3 regions of the Allomesorhizobium aridi genome follow, and region 3 is predicted to be linked to each of the others. Evidence: riboswitches for the same ligand, from Rfam matches in the RefSeq annotation. Region 3 holds a riboswitch; each other region holds the start of a gene.

Evidence for each region. Region 3 has a riboswitch for cobalamin ahead of ACG873_RS14650 (CbtB domain-containing protein). Riboswitches for the same ligand answer to the same signal wherever they lie in the genome.
Region 1: another riboswitch for cobalamin. It lies ahead of ACG873_RS31170 (ABC transporter substrate-binding protein); the one in region 3 lies ahead of ACG873_RS14650 (CbtB domain-containing protein).
Region 2: another riboswitch for cobalamin. It lies ahead of bluB (5,6-dimethylbenzimidazole synthase); the one in region 3 lies ahead of ACG873_RS14650 (CbtB domain-containing protein).

What each region holds. Positions count from the first base shown of each region.
Region 1 is NZ_CP171729.1:5,903,618-5,910,633, forward strand. It holds gene ACG873_RS31160 (enoyl-CoA hydratase-related protein) at 1-377, shown strand, start outside; partial or broken gene ACG873_RS31165 (ATP-binding cassette domain-containing protein) at 533-949, shown strand; cobalamin riboswitch at 1,190-1,382, shown strand; gene ACG873_RS31170 (ABC transporter substrate-binding protein) at 1,535-2,551, shown strand; gene ACG873_RS31175 (FecCD family ABC transporter permease) at 2,548-3,600, shown strand; gene ACG873_RS31180 (ABC transporter ATP-binding protein) at 3,597-4,361, shown strand; gene ACG873_RS31185 (pseudoazurin) at 4,372-4,806, shown strand; gene ACG873_RS31190 (class I SAM-dependent methyltransferase) at 4,803-5,600, shown strand; gene ACG873_RS31195 (hypothetical protein) at 5,621-5,848, shown strand; gene ACG873_RS31200 (hypothetical protein) at 6,207-6,482, shown strand; gene ACG873_RS31205 (hypothetical protein) at 6,573-7,016, opposite strand, start outside.
Region 2 is NZ_CP171729.1:660,343-667,358, forward strand. It holds gene ACG873_RS05185 (MFS transporter) at 1-1,141, opposite strand, end outside; partial or broken gene ACG873_RS05190 (TetR/AcrR family transcriptional regulator) at 1,261-1,858, shown strand; gene ACG873_RS05195 (S41 family peptidase) at 1,870-3,117, opposite strand; gene ACG873_RS05200 (hypothetical protein) at 3,246-4,220, shown strand; gene bluB (5,6-dimethylbenzimidazole synthase) at 4,247-4,963, opposite strand; cobalamin riboswitch at 5,006-5,204, opposite strand; gene ACG873_RS05210 (histone deacetylase family protein) at 5,326-6,252, shown strand; gene ACG873_RS05215 (exodeoxyribonuclease VII small subunit) at 6,256-6,507, shown strand; gene ACG873_RS05220 (DUF2277 domain-containing protein) at 6,647-6,913, shown strand.
Region 3 is NZ_CP171729.1:2,559,850-2,566,865, forward strand. It holds gene ACG873_RS14620 (tyrosine phosphatase family protein) at 1-34, opposite strand, end outside; gene cobD (threonine-phosphate decarboxylase CobD) at 31-1,092, opposite strand; gene cbiB (adenosylcobinamide-phosphate synthase CbiB) at 1,091-2,062, shown strand; gene cobO (cob(I)yrinic acid a,c-diamide adenosyltransferase) at 2,078-2,692, opposite strand; gene cobU (bifunctional adenosylcobinamide kinase/adenosylcobinamide-phosphate guanylyltransferase) at 2,692-3,207, opposite strand; gene ACG873_RS14645 (CbtA family protein) at 3,200-3,967, opposite strand; gene ACG873_RS14650 (CbtB domain-containing protein) at 3,980-4,159, opposite strand; cobalamin riboswitch at 4,196-4,387, opposite strand; gene ACG873_RS14655 (gamma-glutamylcyclotransferase) at 4,455-5,144, opposite strand; gene ACG873_RS14660 (aldo/keto reductase) at 5,146-5,976, opposite strand; gene ACG873_RS14665 (heparan-alpha-glucosaminide N-acetyltransferase) at 6,053-7,016, shown strand, end outside.

The DNA of each region.
Region 1 (7,016 bases), 2.8 Mb from region 3:
CCCAGGCAAGGCTGCCGATGGGGGTCGACGAGGCGCTTGAACTGGGGCTCGCCACCCGGCGCCTGCCGGGAAATGTAGAATCCGCCGATTGGGAACTGCTCCGCGCTGCCACCGAATTCGCGGCCTCTCCCGATCTTGCCCGGCGGATTGCTGCCAAACGGGCGCGCCGCGCTGGCGACGAGGCCGAGAAACCGCTTGCCGCCTATCGGGAAGAGGAACTGCGGCGGATGCGGCGCAATTTCTACGGCTTGGACCCGAGCTATCACGTGGCGCGCTACAATTTTATCCACAAGACGCCCAAGTCCCGTACGCCCGTCACGCTCGCTGTCCACCGCGCGAACGCCGACCACTCGGACCGTAGGAGCACCATGCGATGACGAACCCGCTCGCAACCGTTCTTGTGGTGGGCAACGAGGTGTGCTCAATCGAGGCTATCCAGCGGGTTCTATCCGAGAGGCGAAGCGTTCATACCGTCGCTCTATCCTCCAAAAAGCTGACCGCTAGTTAACGTGACATCGCCGTTGGCCGGTGGAACATACGCTACCACAAGACCGATGCCAGCTGGGAAGAGGTGGTCCGCGCGGCACAGGACGTTGGCGCGCATGACTTCATCGAACACTTGCCTGATGGCTACGACACCGAACTCGAGCAGCGCGGCGGCAATCTCTCGCTCGGCCAGCAGCGCCAGCTGATCAGCTTCGCGCGGGCACTGGTCGCCGACGCCAAGATCCTTGTGCTCGACGAAGCCACGGCCAGCATCGATTCCTGCACCGAGATGCTGATCCAGAAGGCGCTGATAAAACTGCTGGAAGGCCGGACCGGGCTCGTCATCGCCCACCGACTGGCCACGATCCGCGGCGCCGACCGCATCATCGTCCTGCAGAATGGCGAGATTGTCGAAAGCGGCAACCACGAACAACTGATGGAAAGAAAGGGCCTCTACGCCCGCCGTCACGGTCGGTGCGGCGTGGTCGGAAACGTACAGACGCCATGCCTCTTTCTCGTCGGCGGAGGCTTCGCTGATTCCCGCGAGCAGCGCGAGCGTCGCTGCGGTGTTCGTCCATAGTGGTTGCATTTGCTGCTGTCCTTGGTTAAGCAGCTCTGATCTGTTACATAATAACATAACAGCCTCGAAGAGGCACAAATATATGGGGCTCGGAAAGGCACCGCTTGATGCGAGCCAGAGGATTGGTTAGGAACGGGTGTCGGTTTCCGTAAGGAAATAACAGGGAATTCGCCGCGGCTTGCCGCGAAACGAAACTGCCCCCGCAACTGTAGGCGGTAAGTTCATCTCGATCATGCCACTGGGATTAGCCCCCGGGAAGGCCGAGAGGGACGATGACCCGTCAGTCAGGAGACCTACCGACACCCGTAACTTAACGCGCCGGGCGGGGTGTCCGGGGAGGTTGTCGATGACGCTAGCCACACGTGAAGTGCAGCCGCATCTCGTCCGTTGCGACGCGATGACGATCATTGCCGTCCTGACCCGAGATCCTTCGATCCCTGCCAGCAACCGATCGGAGATGTTCGCGTCATGACTGTTTCACGCCTTGCGCTTGCCGCTGCTAGCTTCGCCTTCCTCACGGCGGCCGCAGCGGCCGAGCCGACCAAGTATCCGCTGACCCTCGAGAATTGCGGGGAGACGCTGACCTTCCAGAAGGCGCCTGCGTCGACCGTTACGGTCGGCCAGGCGGCGACCGAAGTGCTTTACTCACTCGGCCTAGGCGACAAGGTGACCGGCACCTCGGTCTGGTTCAACGAGGTGCTGCCTGAGTTCAAAGAGGTCAATGACAAGGTCGAACGCCTGGCCGACAACGATCCGAGCTTCGAAAGCGTGGTCGCGAAGAGGCCGGAACTGGTGACCGCTCAGTTCATCTGGCATGTCGGTCCTGACGGAATCGTCGCGACCCGCACCCAGTTCCATGACGTCGACATACCGACCTATGTGCTGCCGGCCGACTGCGTCGCCAAGGACAATACGGTCGGCGTCGATGGCACGCGCAGCGAGCTCTTTTCCACCGCCACTATCCATCAGGGCATCCGCGAACTGGCGCAGATCTTCGACATCCAGGGCAAGGGTGCGGAACTCGTCGCCAGCCTGGCGGAGCGCGAGAATGCCGCCGTCGAACGCGCCAAGGCGCTCGACCTCAAGGACGTCTCGGCGGTCTTCTGGTTCTCCAGCGCCGAGATGGACATCGACCCCTATGTCACGGGCCGCAAGGGCGCACCGGCCTACATGATGGACAAGCTCGGCATCAAGAACATCATCGAGTCCGACGAGGAGTGGCCAGTTGTCGGTTGGGAGACCATCGCCAAGGCCAACCCGAAGCTGATCGTCATCGCCAGGATGGACCGCCGCCGTTTCCCCGCTGACGACTACGAGAAGAAGCTGGAGTTCCTAGAATCCGATCCAGTCGCGAGCCAGATGGACGCGGTCAAGAACAACCGCATCGTCGTCATGGACGCACATGCGATGGATGCGACCATCCGCACGATTGCCGGCATCGAGGTGCTGTCGAAATCGCTCAAGGATTTCGGACTGGCACAGTGAGTCGGACCGCCTCGCAAGAGATCTACCTCTCCCGGCTCGGCCGGGGGACGCTCGGTTTCGCCGCGCTCGTTGTGGCGGTGCTCGCCGGAACCTGCATCGGCGAGACGCCGATCCCTGTCTCGATCGTCCTGCAGACTCTGGCCAACAAGATCTTTGGTTCGGCCTACGTGCTCGACCCGATCGACATTGGAATCATCTGGAACTACCGCCTGCCGCGTGCGATCATTGCGGCCTGTTGCGGATCGGGCCTGGCAATCTCCGGCATGGTGCTGCAGTCGCTGCTGCGAAACGCGCTGGCGGACCCGTATCTTCTCGGCATTTCCGCCGGTGCCTCGACCGGCGCGGTGGCGGTGACGGTCGCCGGCTTTGGCGCCGGCGCGATTTCGATGTCGCTTGGAGCCTTCGTCGGCGCCGTCGCAGCCTTTGCCCTGGTGGCGATACTGGCGCGCGCGGCTGGCGGTGGCGTTACGTCGCGCGGCGCCGGACAGATCGTGCTCGCAGGCATAGCCGGGTCGCAGCTCTTCAACGCGCTGACCTCCTTCATCATCACCAAGTCGGCCAATGCCGAGCAAGCGCGCGGTATCATGTTCTGGCTGCTGGGCAATTTAAGCGGCGCACGGTGGCCCGACGTATGGCTGGCGGTCCCGATAGCCCTGGTCGGGTTAGCCGCGTGCGTCTGGTATGCGCGCGCTCTCGACGCTTTCGCCTTCGGCGCCGAGTCGGCGTCGTCGCTGGGAGTGCCAGTTCGCAGAGTGCAGGTGGTTCTCATCGGCTTCACGGCGCTGGTGACGGCGGTGATGGTGAGCATCGTCGGTTCGATCGGCTTCGTCGGGCTTGTTATCCCGCATGCGGCGCGGTTTCTCGTCGGGGTGCGCCACGGGAGGCTAGGACCGGCGACGGCGCTTATCGGCGCGGTGTTCCTGATCACCGCGGATGTGCTCTCACGCACCATTATTCCCGGACAGGTCCTGCCGATCGGCGTCATTACGGCACTCGTTGGAGCGCCGGCCTTCGCGGTGATCCTGATCCGCGGGCGGGGCGCGCCATGATCCTGGAAGCACACAATCTCAGCTGGTCAGTGCGAGGGAAACCGATCGTCACTGGGGTCGATCTCGTGGTGAACGAGGATGAAACGCTCGGTCTCGTCGGGCCGAACGGCTCCGGCAAGTCGACACTGATGAAACTGCTGGCAGGCATCCGACAACCGACGTCAGGCGACGTTCGCGTCAAGGGTGAGGCGCTTCGCGCGATGCCGCGCCGCGCCGTCGCCCAACTGATCGCCTTTCTCGAACAACAGGCAGAGACCACTGAGGCCATCACCGTGAAAGATGCGGTCGACCTTGGCCGCACGCCGTGGCTGACGCCGCTGCAGCCATGGTCGCCGGAAGACGACCTCATCGTGGCGCAAGCGCTTGCCGACACCGACATGGAAGGGTTCGAGCGCCGTTCCTGGGCAACCCTATCCGGTGGGGAGCGCCAGCGGATCCACCTGGCGAGGGCGCTCGCGCAGCAGCCTCAGATACTGCTTCTCGACGAGCCCACGAACCACCTCGATGTCCAGCACCAGCTCTCGATCCTCGACCTGGTCGCGAAATTGCCAGTCACATCGGTTGTCGCGCTGCACGATCTGAACCAGGCGCTCTCCTGCGATCGCGTCGGCGTGCTGTCCGGCGGCCGGCTCGTCGCACTAGGCCCTCCGCACGAGGTGCTGACTGTCGAGCGGATCGGCGCGGTGTTCGGCGTTCGCGCAAGCATTCTCACCGACCCGGCAGACGGCACGCACATGTTCCGCTTCCATCCAGCTTCCTGAAAGGAAACCCATGCGCTTGCAAATTCTGACCTTGTTCCTGTCGCAGGCAATGTCGTCCGCCTGTGCCGAGACGCACGACATCAAGATGCTCAACCGCAACGAGACGGGCCCGATGGTCTACGAGCCTGATTTCGCCCAGATCGCGCCGGGCGACACCGTAAAGTTCATCGCGGCCGCTAGCGGCCACAATGCCGCAACGATCGACGGCATGGTCCCGGACGGTCACCCCGGCTTCAAAGGTAAGATCAACGAGGAGATCGAGGTCACACTCGGCCAGGAAGGCTTTTATGGCATCAAATGCTCGCCGCATCTCGGCATGGGCATGGTGATGGTTATCCGCGTCGGCGACGCCGCGCTGGAAGCTTCGTTCTTGAACGTCGACGTGCCGCCGCGGGCGCACAAACGCTTCGATGAAATCCTCGCGCGAAACGGTTTCGGCAAATGAACTCTGACGAGCAGGCAGTGACCGGAGCGAACTTCGACCTCAGGGACGAGATCCATGAGTACTGGTCGCGCCGCGCAGAAACTTTCGATCTGGCTTTTGGCCACTATATAGCGCCTGGGCACGAGGCCGAAGCCTGGGCTGCTCCAATCCGCGACCAGCTCGGCTCGTCGCCCCGCAAGGTCCTGGAGCTTGCCTGCGGCACCGGTGAGGTGACTCGCCTGCTGCATGACCTCGGTCATGAGGTCACCGCGCTGGATTTTTCCGATGCCATGCTTGCGAAAGCGCGAGCGAAACATGTCGGAAAACCCCGCCTGCGGTTCCTCCATGCCGATGCCGGCCACACCATGGAGCCTGATGAATCCTATGACGCAATCGTCTGCCGGCATCTGGTCTGGACGCTGACAGAGCCGGCCAGGGCCTTCGCGGATTGGCTGCGCATCCTTCACCCGGGCGGGCGGCTGCTGATCTATGACGGCGATTGGACGAAACCCAAGCCCTCCGTGCTGTGGGCGGCAAGATTGCTCTCGCTCTTGGAGCAGGTTTCGCCGGATCCCTACTACGACGGAGCTATGAGCGAGAAACACGGCGAGATCATGCGGCGGCTTCCTTTCAGCGAAGGGCTCACCTTCGACAGTCTGGCGCCCCAATTGGCAGCGGCGGGCTTTGTCTCCATCCGCGAGCTACCGCACGAGCCTATCGCCCGAGCACAACGCAGAGGCCATGGGTTGCGCAATCGTCTGCGCACCCTTGTCTATCGCCGCTTCATCCTGATCGCCGAAAAGCCCGGCGGCTAAATCCCCATCCAAGGAGTCTCATGAACATTCGGCCCACGCTTGCCGGTCTTGCTCTGTCCATTCTGATGCTCCCGGCTGCAATCGCGCAGCCGACCAACTATCCGCTGACTGTGGAGAATTGCGGACGGATACTCACGTTCGAAGCGGCGCCACAAAAGGTGGTGTCGCTCGGGCAGGCCATACATGAGATCTACGCTCTCAACCTCGGACCGCGCATAACCGGGACTGCCGTTTGTCTGTCCTTGTGAACGGCGACGCAACGCAGATTTCGATGCAGCCACGTAAAGCCGCTTCATAAAGCTGGCGCGAATTGAAGCGTGAGAATTAGACAAGGGCTCGTCGAAGAGGAAGATGCCCGGAGACTGCACCATGGCGCGGCCCATCGCAACGCGTTAGTGCACGAGCATCCTGACGCCAGAAGCCTATAGCGCGCGCGGCCTTTCATTCGGCCGCAATCCGTTTCGGAGTCACGGCATCTGACCGGGCGGCTCCACGAGTTGACGCTTCTTCGTCATGCCCTCCCGAATCTCTTCGTGATTTCGCTGCGTCAAACAGCCGACACGTGCCGGTGATACGTATCGCTCGAGTTTTCACGGAGGTCCGAAGATGTTGTTGCACGTCGACCCTAAAATGCCGGCGACGGTTCTCACACTTTCCCCTGATCACGGCAACAAAACTGTGACGACGCGCGTCCGCGGCACGAGCCTCAAGAATGCCGTCCGGTTCGTCATGGAACGCCTGCCAAACGTGGAAAGATCACAGTCTCTTATTCGGACAGCGACGCATTCACTCTATTTTGCTGAGATCGAAGCGCTCAACAGGCGACCGGAATTTCTCGATGAAGACACCGACCCGACATCGGCGACGATGGGATCGAATTGACCGGTACTCCGGTGAGGGTTCAACTCGGTCGCATTGCTCGGGATCGCATAGTTGTGAACAACCCAAGTTTATGAGGATGTCTCTCGGCACCTAAATTTCTACGATCTGTCCTGCGCTGACATTTAGAACCTCGCTTAGCGGCATAGATTTCGCGACCTCTTCCGGTCGTGCGACATGCAATTCAGCGAGATACCAACCGGTCTCCTCCGCGCCGGTGGCATCGATCCCCAGCCGGCGGAGATTGTCGAGCACATGCTGCCGTTCCTCGGCGGAAGCAAAGCGCCGCTGCCGGAATAGTCCCTCCAGCTTTTCAGTGACGTAGCCGTGCCGGCCCAACATCTCTTTCGGCCCCCCGAAATCGAACATGCGCAGCACGAAATGCGCCAGCCACGGACGACTGTCGAGGCTCGTTTCCAGGAGCCGTTCCAGCGAAGTCTCAGTAACGTAGCCGACGCAGCCGGTCGAAATGAAGAGGTCGGCATTTTCGATCGCCGCCGTGTCTTCCGGCGTTGGATCGCTTTTCTCGAGATCGGT
Region 2 (7,016 bases), 1.9 Mb from region 3:
GCAGGGACACTGTTCCAGCCGCGACCGAGACCCAGAAGCCGTTCTGCGCGCCGAAATTGTCGACCACCCAGCCCGTTGCGAACGCTCCGAGCGCCATGCCGATGCCGATGCCGGTCATCACCCAGGTGATGCCCTCGGTCAGCATCGCTTCCGGAACCCGGCGCTCGATCAGGCCGAAGGCGGTGATGAAGGTCGGCGAGATCGCTACGCCGCTGACGAAGACGGCGAGCGCCAGCAGCGGCACCGTATTGGCGACCAGCAGCGGCAAGGTCGTCAGCGCGATGATGCCGACCGCGATGGCGAGTTGGCGCTGTAGCGGCATCGTCAGGTTCAGCGCGCCGACGATCAGCCCGACGACGAACGAGCCGACGGCATAGACGCCGATGACGAGGCTGGCCGCGCCCGGCTGACCGAGTTCCTTGGTGATCGCCACCGCGCTGACTTCCGCGGTCGCGAAGATCGCGCCGACGAAGATCAGGGCGAAGGTTATGATCTGCACGGGCCGCTGCCGGATCGCCGAGCCATGGCTGACGCCATGTTCCAACTGCCTCACGCGGGGCTCCGTCGCGCGCTGCGCGATGAATGCCGCCGAGCCGAGTGCGAGTGCCAGGGTGCTGGCCAGCATTCCCGCTTCAGGGAACAGCGCGACGCTGAGGCCCACCGACAGGGACGCTCCGGCGATATAGACAAGCTCGTCCGCCGCCGATTCGAAGGCGAAGGCCGTGTTGAGTTCGGGGCGGTCGCGGAAAATCTCGGACCAGCGGGCCCGCACCATGGCCGGAATGCTTGGCATCGCCGCGGCAAGAAATGCCGACACGAACAGCGTCCAGATCGGCCAGTCCTGATTGGCCGCGGCGATCAATACCGCAAAGGCCAATACCGAAATTACGGTCGATGGTACGACGACCCTGGTCTGGCCGAGGCGATCGACGAACCGCGAGATCTGCGGTGCGACGATCGCGTTGGTCAGCGCATAAGTTGCGGACACGGCGCCCGCCAACCAGTACTCGCCATAAGTTTGCGACAGCATGGCGACGATGCCGATCGGGGCCATGGCCATCGGCATGCGAGCGACGAAGCCGGCCGACGCGAAGCCCTTTGTTCCGGGAGCCTTGAATATTTCGCTGTAGGGATTAGCCATGATGGCCTCCTCGATTGAATGGAGCGCCACTCACATACGTGGCGTATGTCAATTGAGATAATTGCATACGCTGCGTATGTCAACTATTATACGTGGCGTATGTGAAAGGAAAGTGGAAAATGGCTCACAAGCCGCGCAAGGAAATGATCGCCGAAACCCGCGCCAAGCTGGTGAGCGCGGCTCGCCAGGCGTTTGGAGCGGTCGGCTACGCCGAGGCGTCGATGGACGACTTCACCGCCGCTGCAGGGCTTACGCGCGGCGCGCTTTACCATCATTTCGGCGACAAGAAGGGGCTGCTCGAAGCCGTCATCGCCGAGATCGACGCCGAGATGAACGAACGGCTGTGCGCCGTTTCGGCCAAGGCGCTCAACCGCTGGCAGGGTTTCGTCGACGAGTCGGTGACTTATATCGAGATGGCGGCTCGAGCCCGAGATCCAGCGCATCATGCTGCGCGACGGCCCGGCCGTGCTCGGCGATCCCTCGCAATGGCCCAACGCCAACGCCTGTATCTCGTCCATGACGAGGAACCTGACCCAACTCAAGGAGGAAGGCCGCATCGGCGATATCGATCCGGAAGCGGCCGCCCGCCTGGTCAGCGGCGCTTCGCTCTATGCGGCGCAGTGGATCGCCAATGCCGAGAACCCGGCGGCCACCTCGAAAAAAGCAGTGAAGGCGTTCAAGACGCTGCTCAACGGACTGCTCGTGGAGAATAAGTAGGCCCGGAGCAATCATCCTCTCGCCAGTATCCGCCTCATCTCCTCAACCGCCGCGTCGCGCTGCGGGTCGTTGCCAGCGGCATAGGGCAAGCTGAACGGGACCGGCAAATCGGGCTCGACGCCGCTGCCTTCCAGACGCGTATTCTCTTCGAGCACGGCATCCGATACCGCGATTTCGAGCAGGCTGTCGTCCGGCAGCAGATAGGCGCGGCCGGCAAGCAGCGCGCCCGCGGTGCGCTGGCCGACCAGCGGGATGCCGTTCACCTTCAGCGCGTAGGCGAAGACTTCCAGGCCGCTTCTCGAACCCTCGTCGATGATGGCGACGACCGGCCGCCGCCAGCGGACATTGGCAAGCACGTCCTCGCCCTTGCGCGGGATCAGACGGAAGGGCGGCGTGTCGCCGACGAAGAGTTCAGCCGCATCGGAGCTGCCGCCGCCCCAGCGCCCGCGCAAATCCAGCACCAGCCCGTCGGCATCCTTGAGCTTGCCTTCGGCGAGCGCCTCGGCGACCTCGCCCATCGAGTTGCGCGCGGCGAGCGTCCAGAGCCGGACATAGCCGATCTTGCGGCCGTCATGCGTCGTCACCGCCGCACTTTCCTCGATCGCCTTCTCGAAAGTGGACAGCGGCTTCAACCTCTCGACCGTGGCCTTGACGGTGATCGGCTCCGCCCCGGCCTGCCGCCGCAGCTTTATTTCGACCGGCTTGCCAACCTTGCCGCTGAAGGATTCGATCTCGTGATAGGGTTTGCCGTCCACCGACAGAACCTCGTCGCCGACGAGGATGCCGGCGCGGTCGGCCGGCGAGCCGTCATAGACATCGCTGACGAAACGGACGCCGTTCTGCGGCCGCGCGATCATGCCGACGCCGGGATAGCTGACCTCGCCTTCGGGCGGAAACAGCCGGCGCATGTCGTTGCGGATGGCATAGCGGAAAATGTCGGCCAATTCGAAATAGTCGATCGTGTCGGGCTGGAAACGTCCCACATGGGAAGCATCGAGGCTGGCCAGCACAGCGTCGATCGCTTCGTCGACGCGGTCCGGCGAGCTTGCCTTGGCCACGGGAGATTGCGGATCCTCGATCTCGCGCCGCACTGCCGCCGCGAAGCGGTCGATCGCCGATTCGTCATGGAAATTGTCGGTCACGAGTTCCACGGCGCGATCGAACACCGGATGCCCGGAGCGCGGCGGATCGGCGGCGGGTGCCTCCACGATCGCAAGAAAAAGCAGCGGCGCCGCCGCGAGAAAGCTGGTTCTTTTCATCTGGCTGGTCCGCATCCGTTTCGCTTCATCGTGATTATCGGCCCAAACGCGGCCGGATCGAGCCCTTCGGTTGACAATATTCCGTGACCGGCGATTCTGCGCCGAAGGTCCGGGTGGGGATTCGGGGCATGTGGGATTTCGAGATCGGCCGGACCTTGGGCATCGTCGCCAGGACGTGGCCCTTCGTGCTGTTTCGCATGGTGGTCTATTTCGGCATCACGATCGCCTATATCGCGGCAACCGGCATGGGCGCCGGCGTCGGCTACGGAACCGGCCACATACTCGGCGAAGGCGGAGGCCCGGTCACCTTCGCGCTCTGGGGCGGCATCATCGGCTTCGGGCTGGTCTCGGCCGCGGTCTACTGGATCCGTGAATACATCCTCTACATCGTCAAGGCCGGCCACATAGCGGTGATGGTTCACCTGATCGAGGGCCGCGAAGTGCCCGGCGGGCAAAGCCAGATCGCCTATGCGCGGCAGGTGGTCACCCAACGTTTCGCGGAAGCCAATATCCTGTTCGTGCTGGATCAACTCATCAAGGGCGTGCTCAGGGCCATCACCGGCCTTCTCGGCGGCATCGCCGCTTTCGTCCCGATCCCCGGGTTGAGCGGGCTGGTCAAGTTCTTCAACGCCGTCATCCGCATGTCGCTGACCTATGTCGACGAGATCATACTCGGCTACAACATCCGCACCGACAGCGCCGCGCCCTTCGACACGGCGAGGCAGGGCGTGGTGCTCTACGCGCAGAACGGCAAGACCATGCTGAAGAACGCGCTCTGGCTGTCCATTCTGATGTGGGGGCTGGCGCTGGTCGTCTTCCTGACGACGCTGGCTCCGGCGGCCGCCGTGCTCTACGCCATGCCGGGAGAGCTCGCCGGCTGGGGCTTCGTTCTCGCCATCGTCTTCACCTGGGCGTTCAGCGCCGCCTTCATCGAACCCTTCTGCATCGCCGCCCTGATGCAGGTCTATTTCACGGCGATCGAAGGCCAGACGCCTGATCCCGAGTGGGACCAGCGGTTGTCGGAAACCTCAAAACAGTTCCGCGAGCTGAAGGACAAGGCCTCGGCGCCGTTTGGCGGCTGGGCCGGTGCGCCCGCAAGCTGACCAGCGCAGCCATCATCGCCGCTCGGCTACGCGGTCCGGTCCACGATCTCCTTCAGCGCGGCTTCGCCCGCCCCGGAAAACGTCTCGCTCATGATCAGGTCGGACAGCTTGAGCCGCTTTGCCCAGCCACGCGCTTCGAGGTCGGGCCTTGGCGCGAACTCCGAAACCCGACCGACGCAGAGATAGGCGACGGGGACGGCATGCTCGGGTATCTGCAGCAACTCCCGCAGCGCCTGCGTTTCGAGGATCGAAACCCAGCCGACGCCGACGCCTTCCGCGCGCGCTGCCAGCCAGAAATTCTGGACCGCGCAGACCGTGCTGTAGAGGTCCATCTGCGGATTGTGCCAGCGGCCCAGCGGCGAATTTTCCGATCGCCGCCGGTCGCATGTGATGCACAGATTGAGCGCGCTTTCGCAGATGCCCTCGAGCTTGAGCTTGCGGTAGAGCGCCTGCCGCTCCTCCGCGATGTTGGGCAGTTCCTGCTCGCGCGCTGCAAGGAAAAGGTCGCGCACCTGCTGCCGCCGCAAGTTGTCGCGAATGACGATGAAATTCCACGGCTGCATGTAGCCGACCGACGGCGCATGGTGGGCGGCGATCAGCAGGCGCGCCAGGACGGCGTCGTCGAGCGGGTCGGGCAGGAAGTGGCTGCGGACGTCGCGGCGCGAGAAGATAGCGCGATAGACGGCGTCTCTGGCGGTCTGGTCGAAAGGTTCGCCGTCGCCGGCGGTCGGGTGTTCGGGCATCGCTTGTCCCCTTGCGATCGAAATCGGCCCGCCTGACCAAGCGGTCGACAATGTCTGCAAGGCCGGTCTTCTGGCTCGAGATCACCCCGCAAATCGGCGCCTTCCCGTTGCAAGCAACAGTGGCCACTAGGTCACGACCTAGCCGATGCAGTCCCTCTTACAGCGTTGGGCACGCCACGGATTTCAACCGTGTTCCCGATTCTCCCGCTTGGCAGCGGGCACCTGGCAGCATCGGCGACGATACGCGAAGGCGAGGCGAGATGCATCCTTCCGGTGCGACATTGGCGGGCACCGGTGCGATTTCCCCAGCCTTCGGGCATGTATGGCGTGGCCACCACCGCCATTGCTGATAGACTGAAGGGATGACGACACGCCTCTATTCGCACCCGATCTTTCTGGAACACCTGACGCCGCCCGGTCATCCGGAACGGCCGGACCGGCTTCGCGCTATCGCCCGCGCACTTGATGACGAGGCATTCGCCCATCTCGACCGCGTCGAGGCGCCGGAAGGCGACGAGGCGACGATCCTCTATGTCCATCCCGAGAGCTACGTCGAGCACATCCGCCGAGCGATCCCGGAGGAGGGCATTGTCAGCATCGACGCTGACACTTCGGTCAGCCCGAAAAGCTGGCAGGCGGCCCTGACCGGCGTGGGGGCGGCCAATGCTGCCGTCGACGACGTGTTTTCGGGCAAGGCCGACAATGTTTTTGTCGCCTCGCGCCCGCCTGGCCACCATGCGGAAAAGACCACGGCGATGGGCTTTTGCCTGTTCAACAATGTGGCGATCGCCGCGCGCCATGCGCAGAAGAAGCACGGGGCCGGGCGCGTCGCGATCGTCGATTGGGACGTGCATCACGGCAACGGCACCCAGGACATTTTCTGGGACGATCCGTCGGTGCTCTATTGCTCCACGCACCAGATGCCGCTCTATCCCGGCACCGGCGCTGAAAACGAGACGGGCGCGGGCAATATCGTCAACGCGCCGCTTGCGCCGCAGAGCGGCAGCGAGGCTTTTCGCGAAGCGTTCCGCTCGCGCGTGCTGCCGGCAGTCGATGGTTTTGCGCCTGATTTGATCATCATCTCCGCCGGTTTCGACGCGCATCACCGCGACCCGCTGGCCGAGATCAACCTGACCGAGGAAGACTTCGACTGGGCTACGGGACAATTGATGGACCGCGCCGCGCGCCATTGCGGCAACCGGCTGGTCAGCGTGCTGGAAGGCGGCTACGACCTGCAAGGATTGTCGTTTTCGGTCGCGGCCCATGTCGCGCGCATGATGAAAGGATGAATGATGGCGGATGAAGCCAACGAAGATATCAAGGCGATGAGCTTCGAGCAGGCGCTGGAGGCGCTGGAGCGCATCGTCGACGACCTGGAGCGCGGCGACGTGCCGCTCGACAAGTCGATCAAAATTTATGAGCGCGGCGAGGCGCTGAAAATCCACTGCGACCGGCTGCTGAAGGCCGCTGAGGACAAAGTCGAGAAGATCAGGCTGTCGCGTGACGGCAAGCCGGCCGGAACGGAGCCGCTGGACGCGGAGTAGGGCGGCTAACCGACAAGCATTCTGGATTTCATCGGATTGGGATCAGAATTCCAGGCAGTTGATCGCCAGGCGTGTCGGGCCCAGATAGAGGGAAACCAAAACCCGCAACGTTGAGTATCGGACAGACCGGGAGCAAGTCATGTGCCGAAACATAAGAACCCTGTTCAATTTCGATCCGCCCGCGACGGACGAGGAAATCCATGACGCCGCGCTCCAGTTCGTGCGCAAGCTGAGCGGATCGACCAAGCCTTCGAAGCGCAACGAGGCAGCCTTCGAGAAGGCGGTCAGTTCGATCGCGGCATGCGCCCGCGAACTCATCGATTCGCTGGAGACGACGCAGCCGCCGAAGAACCGCGAGGAAGAAGCCGCCAAGGCGCGCGCCAGGATGGTGATCCGGTACGCATGACTGGCGCGGTCAGGCCGCGGTGCGCAAGCCTGGAACCTGTTTATGGAAACCTGTTCGCATGCGAGACACGGTGCCCGTCTGTTCTGCATCGCTTTTGACTTCC
Region 3 (7,016 bases):
CGCCGACCTTCGACAATGGACAGACATAGATCATGAGATTGTTTTCCTCTGGCCCGAAACGCGCTGCCGCGCCGAGCTTTGCAGAGCCCGTTCGAGCTTTGCCCATTGCGCTTCGCCGCCGGGAAGTCCGATGCGCAAAGCGGTCGAACTCCAGGCGAAATTTCGAACGAGAATGCCTTGTTCGCCAAATAAATCAAATAGGTCGGCGGCATGCGGAATTTCAAGATAGCGGAACAGCGGCGTGCCGCCGCGCACCGGGATATCGAAGCGCGAAAGCAGCGTATCGAGCCGTGCCATCTCGCTCCGCAGTCGTTCGCGCATTTCGTTTTGCCAGGCGTGATCGCCCAGCGCCCTGGCGCCGTATTCCAGCGCCGGACCCGCAACGGCCCATGGCCCGAGTTCCGTCTCCAGCCGCCGCGCGACAGGTTCCGCCGCTATCGCGAAACCCAACCGCAGGCCGGCGAGCCCGAAGAATTTCCCGAAAGATTTTAGCACGACGAGGCCGCCATGCCCTACGTCGCCTGCAACGCTTTGCTCCCGCGGCCCGACATCCATGAAGGCTTCGTCGACCACCAGCAACCCGCCTTTGGAATGCAGCGCACGCGCCAGTCCGAGCAGGTTTTCGCGCGTCACTACCCGTCCATCCGGATTGTTCGGATTGACGACGATCGCCAGATCGGCATCGGCAAGCGCGTCGATGTCGGCGACTTCACTCACAGCGTGGCCGGCGAGCGCCGCCGCACGGGCATGCTCCGCATAGGTCGGCCCGAGCACCAGCGCCCTGCCCGGCGCGACAAGCGACGCCACGCGCGGCAGCAATATCTGCGTGCCCGGCGCGGACACTATGTTGAATGCCGAGGGACAACCGTAAACACCAGCAGCAATTTCATTGAGTTCGCAGACCCGCTCCGGCTCGGGCAGGCGAGACAAGGCGGTGGCGGGCAGTTCGAAAAGCGGATAGGAGTGCGGATTGATCCCGGTCGACAGGTCCACCCACGGCTCCGGCGCTTGCGGAAAAAGCCTCCGCGCCCGGCCAAGGCTGCCGCCGTGATCGGTAATTTCTGCTGCCTTTTCCCCTTTCGGAAGCGCCATGTTCGTCCTTACCGCCTTCCTGTCGCTTCTGGTCGAACTCGCCATCGGTTACCCCGACCGCCTCGTGCGCGCAATCGGCCACCCCGTGATCTGGATCGGCCAGCTCATCTCTTTCTTTGATCGCAGGCTCAACCGCGCGGCCGCTTCCGACAGTTTCCGCCGCTTTTCAGGCTGCGTGGCGCTGTTGGTGCTGGTCGGCGTTCCGGCAGGACTGGCTTACGGCATTCAAACAACCCTTGGAGCGGGCCTGTTCGGCATCGTTGCGACTGCTGTCCTGGCCAGCAGCCTTCTTGCCCAGCGCAGCCTCGCCAGCCACGTCAATGCGGTCGCCGAAGCGCTTGAACAAGGCGGTCTCCCCGCGGGGCGAACCGCCGTGTCGCAAATCGTCGGTCGCGATCCCGAGCGCCTCGACGAGGCCGGCGTCAGCCGCGCGGCGATCGAGAGCCTGGCCGAGAACTTTTCCGACGGCATCGTTGCGCCGGCTTTCTGGCTGGCGGCAGGCGGGCTGGCGGGCGGCGTCGCTTACAAGGCCGCCAACACCGCCGACTCCATGATCGGCCACCGCACGCCACGCCACGAAGCTTTCGGCTGGGCGGCGGCGCGCTTCGACGATCTCATCAATCTGCCGGCCTCGCGTCTCACAGCGCTGCTAATTGTATCGGCCGCGTTTTTCGTGCCCGGCACGGACGTGGCGTCCGCCTGTCGCGCGGTGTGGCGCGATGCGAAAAAACACCGCTCGCCCAATGCCGGCTGGCCGGAAGCAGCGATGGCCGGCGCGCTGGGCCTCGCTTTGGCAGGCCCGCGCGTCTATGGCGGCGTCACCGTCGATGACGCGACGATGGGCGCAGGCGGAAGGCGCGACGCCAACGCGGCCGATATACGAATGGCGTTGAAGCTCTACTGGATGGCCGACCTGCTGATGATTGGATTGTTCGGCACGATCGGCGGGCTTTTCCTGCTTTTGAACTGAGCAAGTGGGTGGTGCCTAAAACTCGATGCCCTGCTGCGCCTTCACGCCGGCCGAGAAATGATGCTTCACCGCGCCCATCTCGGTGACGAGGTCGGCGGCTTCGATGAGCGCAGGCTTGGCGTTGCGGCCGGTGACGACGACATGCAGCCCCTCGCGACGGCTCTTCAGCGTTTCGACCACCATGTCGAGATCGAGATAGTCGTAGCGTAGCGCGATGTTCAGTTCGTCGAGAATGACGAGGTTGATCGACGGGTCGGCCATCAGTTCTACGGCTTTCGCCCATGCCGCTTCGGCGGCGGCGACATCGCGCTTGATGTCCTGCGTCTCCCAGGTGAACCCCTCGCCCATCGTATGCCAGACGACGCGATCTCCGAACGCGGCGAACGCGTCCTTCTCGCCGGTGTGCCACGCGCCCTTGACGAACTGCACGACGCCGACGCGCCGGCCATATCCGATCATGCGCAGCGCCAGCCCGAAAGCCGCCGTGGTCTTACCCTTGCCGGGCCCGGTGTTGACGATCAGCAGGCCTTTTTCGACGGTCTTGCCGGCGACTTCGGCGTCTTGCATGGCCTTGCGCTTGGCCATCTTGGCCTTGTGCTTCTCGGCGGTTTGTTCATCGATCGTCTTCATCATTTCACCTGCAGCGGCAGCCCCGCCACCATGAACAGCACGCGGTCGGCCTTTGCCGCGATCTTCTGGTTGAGCCGCCCGGCGACGTCGCGGAATTTTCGCGCCAAGGCGTTGTCGGGCACAATGCCCAGGCCGACCTCATTGGCAACGACGAACCAGTTTCCGCGCGGTTTTGCGAGGATTTCGGCCAGCCTCTCCGACTCGGCTTCCACGTCATGATCGGCGAGCAAATGGTTCGACAGCCAGAGCGTCAGGCAGTCTATCAGCAGCGGCCGCCCGTCTGGCACGCCGTCAATGGCTCCGCAAAGATCGAGCGGCGCATCAATCGTCTGCCACCCCTCTTCACGCCGCCCTCGATGAAGCGCAATCCGCTCCGTCATTTCCTCGTCGAAAGCCTGCGCGGTTGCGATGTAGGTCCACGGCGCGGGTACGGAGGTGACCAGCTTCTCGGCGTGCGCGCTCTTGCCGGAACGCGCGCCGCCGAGAAGCAAGGTCAGTGAAGTGCCGTCACGCAAAACTGTCGCGCAGGCTGCCGGCCGACCGGGCGACCCTCGAGCGGATCGCACCGGAGACGCCGCCGAGCACCACCCAGAAAATCAGGTTGGTGACAGTGGCGGCGACCACGAATTGGTGGTGCAGGTCGGCCGGGATCGGCGAATCGTGACTCACCGGCTGCGGCGCGCCGACGATGTGCGGAGCGACGATCAGCGCGACACCGACAAGTGACCAGACCACTCCGCTGCGGAAAGCGATCAGGCCGAGGCCGACGGCGGTCGCAATCACGGTCGCCGTCCACCAGATCTGTCGGTCGCCGAGATCGGCGGCAGGCATCGCCGGCAGTTCCGGCGGCAGGCCAAGTCCCGGCGCCAGAGTGAACACGGCAAAGCCTGCAAAGCCCCAGAAAATGCCCTGGCGCCAATTGGCGATACCGCCGAAGATTTCCGAAACCGCGACCAGGACCAGCGCGAAGCCGATGGCGGTGACTATGTTGGCGAGCGCCGTATAGGCGAAGCGCTCGAAGCCGTCGGCCGGTCCCCAGGCTTCCTCATCGTGCTCGTGCGCGGGCGTCGCGGCATCGTGCGAATGAGGCGCGGCGGTTTCGGCACCAGCCACAGCATCGGCAGCAGCGTGATCATGGCCGCCGCCGGCGTTTTCGAAGGTTTCGGCCTTGAGGATCAGCGGAACGGTCGCATAGGTCTGCATGGCGGTCATGACGAGACCAGCCAATAGCCCGGCGAGCGCCGCGACGAACACGACGTTGCGAAAAATGGTCATGTCAAAAATCTCTCAGTGGCAGGGAAAGGCCATCGAATGGCGATAATCGTGGGCCGCATTGTGGACCGCGTCCATCTGCGAGAAGCCCGCGAAGCCGACGATGAAGACGCCGAGCAGGGCCGCGAAGCCGAGCTGGACGGCGCGCGACGCGGCGGAAGACGAAACGCCGAGAGAAGAAATTGCTGTGTTCATAATCAATGTCCTTTTCGCCCTCCACCCGAGGGCCTGTAGAGTGTCTGCGTCGCCGGCAGGTCTCCTGGCTTGCGGATCGCCGCCCTTCCCCGCCTTCCCGAAGAATTCTTCAGTGGCCTCTGGGGAGGGCTAGCCGCTTACAGTTGCGGGGGCAGCCGCGGCTTTGGGCAGAAGCCCGCACCGCATTCCCTATTGATTCCTCGCGGAACCGTCGACAGCGCGGATCATAAGCACAATCCAAAAATGCCGCAAACCAAATTCCCGGCGCTTCCCCGCGAAATACGTCGCAATCGCGCTAGCGGCCCTCTTCGATCAGTTCGGCAACCAGCTTCTGGAGCCGCCACAAATGGCGGTCGTGAATGCCGCGTTCTTCCAGATGGCTGACGGTGTTGTAAAGATAGTCCGGCCCCGAGCCGAGATGGCCGCAGGCGCCGGCCAGCGCTCGGGCCACGGCTTCCTCGTCGAGTTTGCCGGCATAGGTGCGGCCGCTGCGGTTGACGACGAAACCGAGCGCCGTGACCTGCCCTTCCGCCGTCTCCAGCTTCATCCAGCTCGGCGTGTAAGTCGAGGGTTTGGCGGTCATTTCGCGCCGGAACAGTTTTGCAAAGCGCTCGCGCAAATCCCCGCCGGGCAGTCTGTAGGCGAGGCCGCGGCACTGGCCGCCGCGATCGAGGCCCATCATCAGTCCCGGCCTGTCGAGCGTGCCCCGCCAGCGCGTCATCTTGATGCAGAAGGCCCGATGCCAGCCGCGCGCCAGCGCCAGCCGCTCCTCGACATGCTCCAGTTCCGGCCTCCAGATCAGCGAGCCATAGGCGAACAGCCAGACCGGCTCGGCGTCGCTGCGACCCGCAAGGGCGGTGTCCAGCATCGCCTCGTAATCCGCGTCATCGAGATATGCCAGGCCCGGTTCGGGCCCGGAATCCTCGACCGCCCGGTGGCAGCGCGCCACCAGTTCAGGCGTCAGCGATATTCTTCTCGGCGGCATATTATGCCGCGTCCCATTGTGGCGAGAAATCGTAATCGCAGATCCGGATATTAGCCTTTGACAGAGCCGAGATCGCCGCCATTTCGGCATCCGACAACGCGAAATCGAAGATCGCGAAATTTTCCGCCAAGCGCTCCAGCCTGTTGGTGCGCGGAATGGCGACGACGCCGTCCTGCTGGACGTGCCAGCGCAACACGATCTGGCCCGGGGTCTTGGAATGACGCGCGGCTGCCTCGGTCACCGCTCTTTCCGCAAACAACAGGCCGCCTCTCGACAGCGGGCAATAGGACACCATCGCCATCCCAGCATCGCGGCAGGCGCGCCGCACCTTGGTCTGGTCGAGATAGGGGTGATACTCGACCTGGTTAGCGACCAGCGGCGCATCCGACAGCGCGATCGCTTGCGAAAGCAGCGCGGTGGGGAAATTGGAGACACCGATATGCCGGGCCAGCCCAGTGCTTTTGGCGGCGTTCAGCGCCTTGATCGAACCTTCGAGCGGGATTTTCGGATTCGGCCAATGGATCAGGAGCAGATCGACCTGATCCAGCCCGAGGCGTTTCAGGCTCGATTCGGCGGAGCGCATGAGATCGGCCGGCGCGAGATCCGTCCACCAGACCTTGGTGGTGACAAAGATGTCACTCCTGGCGAGGCCGGACGCCCGCAATCCCGATCCGACAGCGGTTTCATTGTCGTAGGCTGCCGCGGTGTCGACATGGCGATAGCCGACCGACAAGGCGTGCGACACCATTTCCGCGCAGTGATCGCCCTTCAGCGTCCATGTGCCGAGGCCGAGCGCGGGAATTGCCGCTCCATTGGCGTTGACATTGTGCATGGGAAATTCTCCGGTTCTTGCCGATCGCACATCCGTGATAACGGTTGCGCGACTCCGCTCCAATAACACGCGCCGCATGTATCCTGAACAATCCAGACCCAAGGAAGCGTCTACCGGACGCATCGAAGCCCTCGACGTGGCGCGCGGCGCCGCGCTCGCGGCCATGGCGATCTACCATTTCGCTTGGGATCTGGAGTTCTTCGGCTATGCCGACGCCGGCATGACTGCCACGGGCGGCTGGAAACTGTTCGCGCGCTGCATCGCGTCGAGCTTCCTGTTCCTTGTCGGCGTCAGCCTGTTCCTCGCCCATGGCCGCGGCATCCGCTGGAAAGGCTTCTGGCGGCGGCTGGCCATGGTTGCGGGCGCCGCGGCGGCAATCTCGCTGGTCACCTGGCTGGCGGTGCCCGGTGGCTTCATCTTTTTCGGCATATTGCATCAGATCGCGCTGGCGAGCCTGCTCGGCCTCGCCTTTCTGCGCCTGCCATGGTGGCTGACGTTTATCGCTGCGGTCGCGGTGATCGCCGCGCCAAACTTTCTGCGCTCGGAACTCTTCGCCCACCCGGCATGGTGGTGGACCGGCCTGTCACCGGTGAACCCGCGCTCCAACGACTACGTGCCGGTGTTTCCGTGGTTCGGCGCGGTTTTGATCGGGCTGGCGTCGGCAAAACTAGCTGCTTCGCTCGGTTTTTTCATACGGCTCGCCGGCGTAGATACGGGCCGGTGGTCGCTGCCCCTCGCCTTTGCCGGCCGGCACAGCCTCGCCGTCTATCTCATTCACCAGCCCGTTCTGATCGCCGGCCTATGGCTGTTTGCGCAAGCTTTTCCGGCGCCGGTCGAAACGCCGGAGGTGCAGTTCCGCGCTTCCTGCGAGGCGACATGCGAGGAGAGCCGCGACGCGGAGTTCTGCACGCGCTATTGTGTCTGCATGCTGGACGCACTCGAACCGGACGGTTTGTTGAAGAGGCTCTTTGCGGGCGACCAGAGCGCCGAACTGCGCTCGAAAATCGAAACGTTCGCCGGCCAGTGCACCATTGAGACCG